Methylibium petroleiphilum PM1: one gene and its partner. The protein of the gene in region 1 interacts with the protein of each later gene in a pairwise test. Links are inferred from orthologs where the notes say so. Each region holds a gene or a part of one and is shown on either strand. Other genes may lie near its edges. The genes, in order: secD and pheT.

Region 1 (3,290 bases):
GGTGCTGCTACACTGCGGCCCCTTGGCTCGGTAGCTCAGTTGGTAGAGCAGCGGATTGAAAATCCGCGTGTCGGTGGTTCGATTCCGCCCCGAGCCACCAAATCCGAAACGGCCCCCTGTGTGGGGCCGTTTGCAATTCGAGGTGCCGGCGGGCCGGCACCTCGAAGCCACCGGTCGACGAGTCCGGCCTGCCCCGGATATCACCCGCCATCGAACCTTCTGCGCGGCGCCTGCTCCAACCGGCCCGGGAGGGAGCGCGCACTACAATGCGCGCTGTCGCTGGTGCAACCAATTCAAGGACGAGACAGTGTTCATTTCCGAAGCTTTTGCCCAGGCCGCTCCGGCCGCCGCCGCCGGTGGGGAGTCGAGCCTGCTCACGATGCTGCCGCTCGTGCTGATGTTCGTGGTGCTGTATTTCGTGATGATCCGCCCGCAGATGAAGCGCCAGAAGGAGCACAAGGCGATGGTCGATGCGCTGGCCAAGGGCGACGAGGTCGTCACCGCCGGTGGCGTGCTCGGCAAGGTGGCGAAGATCGGTGACACCTACCTGCATGTCGAGGTCGCCAGCGGCGTGGAACTGCAGGTGCAGCGTTCCGCCGTGGTGCAGGTGCTGCCCAAGGGCACGCTGAAGTAAGCGCAGGCGATCGTGCCGCCTGTGCGGCGCGAGGCCCGAAGGCCGCGGTCACCGCTGGGTGTCGCGGCCTTTCGTGCAAACAAGGGCGCCGTGTGGCACGGTGCCAGGACGGGGGGTCGCCCCCGAGGATGCTGCAATGAACCGCTACCCATGGTGGAAGTACGCGATCCTGGCGATCGCGCTGCTGGTCGGGCTGGTCTATACCTTGCCCAACTTCTTCGGTGAGGCACCTGCCGTGCAGGTGTCGAGTGGCAAGGCCACGCTGAAGGTCGACGCGACGGTGGTGCCGCGCGTCGAGCAGGCCTTGCAGGCGGCCGGACTGCAGGCCGATTTCGTGCAACTCGACGGTGCGTCGATCAAGGCACGCTTTCGCGACACCGATGCGCAGATCAAGGCCAAGGACGCCATTGCCAAGGCCTTGAACCCTGACCCGGCCGATCCGGGCTACATCGTCGCGCTGAACCTGCTGTCGCGTTCACCGACCTGGCTGCGATCGCTGCATGCGCTGCCGATGTACCTGGGCCTCGACCTGCGCGGCGGGGTGCATTTCCTGATGCAGGTCGACATGAAGGCGGCGCTCACCAAGCGCGCCGATGTGCTGACCGGCGACATCCGCAGCCTGCTGCGCGACAAGAGCATCCGCCACGCCGGCATCGCGCGTGAAGGCAACACGGTCACGATCGCCTTCCGCGACGCGGCGACGCGCACCGCCGCGCGGGCGGTGCTGACCGAGCCGCTGCCCGACCTGCAGTGGTCCGAGGCGGCCCGTGACAGTGAATTCACGCTGACCGGCAGCCTGAAGGCCGAGGCGGCGCGCCGCGTGCAGGATCAGGCCATCAAGCAGAACATCACCACGCTGCACAATCGGATCAATGAACTCGGCGTGGCCGAGCCGGTGATCCAGCAGCAGGGCGCGGACCGCGTGGTGGTGCAGTTGCCGGGCGTGCAGGACACGGCGAAGGCGAAGGACATCATCGGCCGGACCGCGACGCTCGAACTGCGCATGGTGGACGACAGCGCCGAGGCGGCCGCCGCCGCGACCGGCAGCGGGCCGGTGCCGTTCGGGGCCGAGCGCTACGTGGAGCGCGGCGGTGCCGCGCTGATCGTCAAGCGCCAGGTCATCCTCACCGGTGACAGCCTGACCGACGCGCAACCCGGTTTCGACGGCCAGACGCAGGAACCGGCCGTGCACCTGACCGTGGACGCCAAGGGCGCACGCATCATGCGCGACGTCTCGCGCGACAACGTCGGCAAGCGCATGGCGATCCTGCTGTTCGAGAAGGGCAAGGGCGAGGTCGTGACGGCTCCGGTGATTCGCGGTGAACTCGGCTCGCGCTTCCAGATCTCGGGCCGCATGACGACGCAGGAGGCGAGCGATACGGCGCTGCTGCTGCGTGCCGGTTCGCTGGCGGCGCCGATGGAGATCGTCGAGGAGCGGACCATCGGTCCGAGCCTTGGCGCCGAGAACATCGACAAGGGCTTCAACAGCGTGATCTACGGCTTTGCCGCGATTGCCGCGTTCATGTGCGCCTACTACCTGCTGTTCGGCGTGTTCTCGACCATTGCGCTGGCGGTGAACCTGCTGCTGCTGGTGGCGGTGCTGTCGATGCTGCAGGCCACGCTCACATTGCCCGGCATCGCGGCGATCGCGCTGACGCTGGGGATGGCGATCGACGCCAACGTGCTGATCAACGAACGGGTGCGCGAGGAACTGCGCGCCGGCGCTTCGCCGCAGGCCGCGATCCACACCGGCTACGAGCGCGCCTGGGCCACGATCTTCGATTCGAACATCACCACGCTGATTGCGGGCGTTGCGCTGCTGGCCTTCGGCTCAGGTCCTGTCCGCGGCTTCGCGGTTGTGCACTGTCTCGGCATCCTGACCTCGATGTTCTCCGCGGTGCTGTTCTCGCGTGGTCTGGTGAATCTCTGGTACGGGCGGCGCAAGAAGCTCAAGGGCGTGTCGATCGGTCAGGTATGGCGTCCGGACGGCGCTGTGCCGCCGGCGGCCCAGGCCTGAGTAGAAGGAGACGGTTCCATGGAGTTCTTCCGCATCAAGCGCGACATCCCGTTCATGAAGCACGCGTTGATCTTCAACGTCGTGTCCTTCGTGACCTTTGCCGCCGCCGTGTTCTTCCTCGTGACGCGCGGTCTGCACCTGTCGATCGAGTTCACCGGCGGCACGGTGCTCGAGGTCGAGTACGCCAAGACGGCCGACGTGCCCAAGGTGCGCAGTGCGGTCGAGGCGCTCGGTTTCGGTGAGGTGCAGGTGCAGAACTTCGGCACCTCGCGCGACGTACTGGTCCGGCTGCCGTTGCGGGGCGACGTCAAGCAGCAGGAGGTGGTGGGCCGTGTGTTCAGCGCGCTGTGCGCGGCCGAGGGCGGTCAGGTCACGCAGTCGCAATCGGTCAGCGACAAGGGCGAGTCGGTCAGCGCGCAGGTCTGCGACGCCGGCGGCGCGCAACCGGTGATGCTCAAGCGCAGCGAGTTCGTCGGGCCGCAGGTCGGCAAGGAACTGGCGACCGACGGTGCGATGGCGCTGGGCTTTGTCGTCATCGGCATCATGATCTATCTTGCGATCCGCTTCGAATGGAAGTTCGCGGTCGCGGCGATCGTCGCCAACCTGCATGACGTGATCATCATCCTGGGCTTCTTCGCC
Region 2 (3,402 bases), 1.7 Mb from region 1 along the record:
AACATCAGCTTCAAGGACCTGAAGTCGGTCTACGTGAGCTTCATCCGAGCCTTCTTCGAGACCAGTGACCTGCAGATCCGCTTCCGGCCCAGCTACTTTCCGTTCACCGAACCGAGCGCCGAGATCGACATGATGTTCGGCAGCGGTCCGCTGAAGGGCCGCTGGCTCGAGGTGTCGGGGTCCGGACAGGTGCACCCGCAGGTGATCCGCAACATGGGCCTGGACCCAGAGCGCTACATCGGCTTCGCCTTCGGCTCGGGCATCGACCGGCTGGCGATGCTGCGCTATGGCGTCAGCGACCTTCGGCTGTTCTTCGACGGTGACCTGCGCTTCCTGTCGCAGTTCAAGTGATCCGACTTCCCCAACGACACAGGCGTCATGCAATTTCCTGAATCCTGGTTGCGCGAGTTCTGCAATCCGCCGCTATCGACCCCCGCGCTGGCCGAGACGTTGACCATGGCCGGCCTCGAGGTCGAGGAACTGCGCCCTGTGGCGCCGCCGTTTGACAAGGTGGTCGTGGCTGAGGTGCTCGCTATCGAGAAGCACCCCAACGCCGACCGGCTTCATATCTGCCGGGTCGATGTGGGCGCCGGTACGCCACTGTCGATCGTCTGCGGTGCGCCGAACGTGCGAGCCGGGATCAAGGTTCCCTGCGCGCTGGTGGGCGCGGAACTGCCTCCGGCCGAGGCGGGCGGTGCTCCGTTCCAGATCAAGCTCGGCAAGCTGCGCGGCGTGGAGAGCCAGGGCATGCTGTGCTCAGCGCGCGAGCTCAAGCTGTCGGAAGACCATGGCGGCCTGTTGATCCTGGCCGACGATGCCCCGGTCGGTACGAGCATCCGCAGCCATCTCCAGCTCGACGACACGCTATTCACGTTGAAGCTCACGCCCAACCTGGCCCATTGCCTGAGCGTCTACGGCATCGCACGCGAGGTGTCGGCGCTGACGGGCGTGCCGCTCAAGCAACCGGCCTTTGCGCCGGTGCTGCCGACGCACGGCGCAAAGCTGCCGGTTCGCGTCGCAGCGCCCGAATTGTGCGGCCGCTTCTCGGGGCGCATCGTCCACGGCGTGAACCCGCGGGCGGCGACACCGCCCTGGATGGTGGAGCGCCTCGCACGCTGCGGCCAGCGCTCTGTGAGTGCACTGGTCGACATCTCGAACTATGTGATGTTCGAGTTCGGCCGTCCTTCGCACATCTTCGATCTCGACAAGATCCATGGGGGGCTCGAAGTGCGCTGGGGTCGGTCCGGTGAGTCCTTGGAACTGCTGAACGGCAGCACCATCGAGGTCGACGCAGCGGTGGGGGTGATCGCCGACGATCGGCAAGTCGAATCGCTGGCCGGGATCATGGGCGGCCAGGCCACCGCGGTGACCGACGACACCCGCAACGTGTACGTCGAGGCCGCATTCTGGTGGCCGCAGTCGATCGCAGGACGCTCACGCCGCTACAACTTCAGCACCGACGCCGGGCACCGCTTCGAGCGCGGCGTCGATCCGGCGCAGACGGTCGAGCACATCGAGCGCATCACGCAGCTGATCCTCGACGTCTGCGGTGGCGAAGCCGGTCCGATGGACGACCAGATCCTCGCGCTGCCCGAGCGCACGCCGGTCGCGATGCGCGTCGATCGTGCCTGCCGCGTGATCGGCATGCCGGTCTCGCAGTCCCAGTGCGTCGGCGTCTTCCAGCGGCTGGGTCTGGCGTGTCGCGAGGAGGATGGACGCATCATCGTCACGCCGCCGAGCTGGCGTTTCGATCTGCAGATCGAGGAAGACCTGATCGAGGAGGTCATCCGTGTCCTCGGCTACTCGATGCTGCCCGACACACCGCCGCTGGCCCCCGTGACGCCCCGCGTGATGTCGGAATCGCGCCGCGGGTTGCACACGCTACGGCACGCGATGGCCGGTCTGGATTACCAGGAAACCGTGAATTTCAGCTTCGTCGAGGCACGCTGGGAGCGCGACTTCGCCGGCAACGAGGCCCCGATCCGGCTGCTCAATCCGATCGCTGCGCCGCTGGCCGTGATGCGATCCAGCTTGATCGGCAGCCTGATCAACGTGTTGCGCTTCAACCTCGCGCGCAAGGCGGCGCGGGTGCGCGTGTTCGAGATCGGCCGCGTATTCCTGCGCGATCCCGCCGCCGTCGACAGCGATTCGGGTGTCGCCGGCGTCGACCAGCCGCTGCGACTGGGAGGCCTGGCCTATGGGGGCTGCGATGAACCGCAATGGGGCACCACCGAACGCGGCGTCGACTTCTTCGACGTGAAGGGCGATGTGGAAGCGCTGCTGGTGCCACGCCGACCGCGCTTCGTCGCGGCGGAGCACCCAGCCCTGCATCCGGGGCGCAGCGCCCGCATCGAGTGCGACGGCCGGACAGTCGGCTGGATCGGCGAGTTGCACCCGCGCTGGCGCCAGGCCTACGAGTTGCCGCAAGCGCCGGTCGTGTTCGAACTTGATGCGCAGGCGCTGTCGGAGGGCGGTGTGCCCATCTATACAGCCATCCCGAAGCAGCAGGCGGCGGTTCGGGACATCGCCCTGATCGTCGGCGATCACGTAGCTCACGATGCACTGATGCAATCGATCTCCGTAGCACCCAGCAGCGGCGTCGTGCGCAGCGCACGCCTGTTCGATGTCTACCGCCCCAAGAACCCAAGTGCCGAGGTGGCTGCCGGTGAGCGCAGCCTGGCCATACGGCTTGAACTGTTGGACGAGCATGGCACGCTGACCGACGAGCGCATCGACGCCGCAGTCCGCTCCGTGCTGGACACACTTTCTGCGCAACTGGGCGCCCGCCTGCGGGCCTGACCGGCGCCGATACGGAAGAATCCGACCATGGACCGAGTGCTGCTCCCGACCCTCGAGACACCGACGCTGACCAAGGCCGAACTCGCCGAACTGCTGTTCGAGCGCCTGGGCCTGAACAAGCGTGAATCCAAAGACATGGTCGAGGCCTTCTTCGAACTGATCCACGGCCAACTGGTCGAGGGGCAGGACGTCAAGCTTTCCGGCTTCGGCAACTTCCAGATCCGGCGCAAGGCCCCCCGGCCCGGGCGCAACCCGCGCACCGGGGAGGCGATCCCGATCAAGGCGCGCAATGTGGTGACGTTCCACGCAAGCCACAAACTCAAGGGCGTCGTGCAAGGTGACATACCGAGCGCGGAGGAGTTCGAGTAAAGTCTGAGGTCATACGCCACAGGCCTTTGATTTCCAATGGAAAAATCGCTGCCGCCGATCCCCGCCAAGCGGTATTTCACGATCGGTGAAGTCAGCGAGCTGTGCGGCGTCAAGCCCTATGTGCTGCGGTATTGGGAGCAGGAGTTCTCGCAACTCAAGCCCATGAAGCGGCGTGGCAACCGTCGCTATTACCAGCACCACGAGGTCCTGCTGATCCGGCGGATCCGGGAACTA

Evidence for each region.
Region 2: the proteins of secD (region 1) and pheT interact in binary tests that used the Escherichia coli proteins (3 or more experiments, as listed by UniProt). The link is inferred for Methylibium petroleiphilum PM1 from one-to-one orthologs.

The regions. Positions count from the first base shown.
Region 1 is NC_008825.1:299,718-303,007, forward strand. The notes cover bases 235-3,210. They hold secD (protein translocase subunit SecD), read left to right. Parts: upstream 235-770; coding sequence 771-2,651; downstream 2,652-3,210. Other genes in these bases: yajC (preprotein translocase subunit YajC), read left to right, coding at 308-634; secF (protein translocase subunit SecF), read left to right, coding at 2,670-3,210. Outside these bases: more of secF, read left to right, coding at 3,211-3,290. UniProt on the Escherichia coli protein: Part of the Sec protein translocase complex. Interacts with the SecYEG preprotein conducting channel. SecDF uses the proton motive force (PMF) to complete protein translocation after the ATP-dependent function of SecA.
Region 2 is NC_008825.1:2,015,966-2,019,367, reverse strand. Bases 1-3,088 are described here. They hold pheT (phenylalanine--tRNA ligase subunit beta), read left to right. Parts: upstream 1-378; coding sequence 379-2,799; downstream 2,800-3,088. Other genes in these bases: MPE_RS09480 (integration host factor subunit alpha), read left to right, coding at 2,827-3,088; pheS (phenylalanine--tRNA ligase subunit alpha), read left to right, coding at 1-351. Outside these bases: more of MPE_RS09480, read left to right, coding at 3,089-3,168; MPE_RS09475 (MerR family transcriptional regulator), read left to right, coding at 3,205-3,402.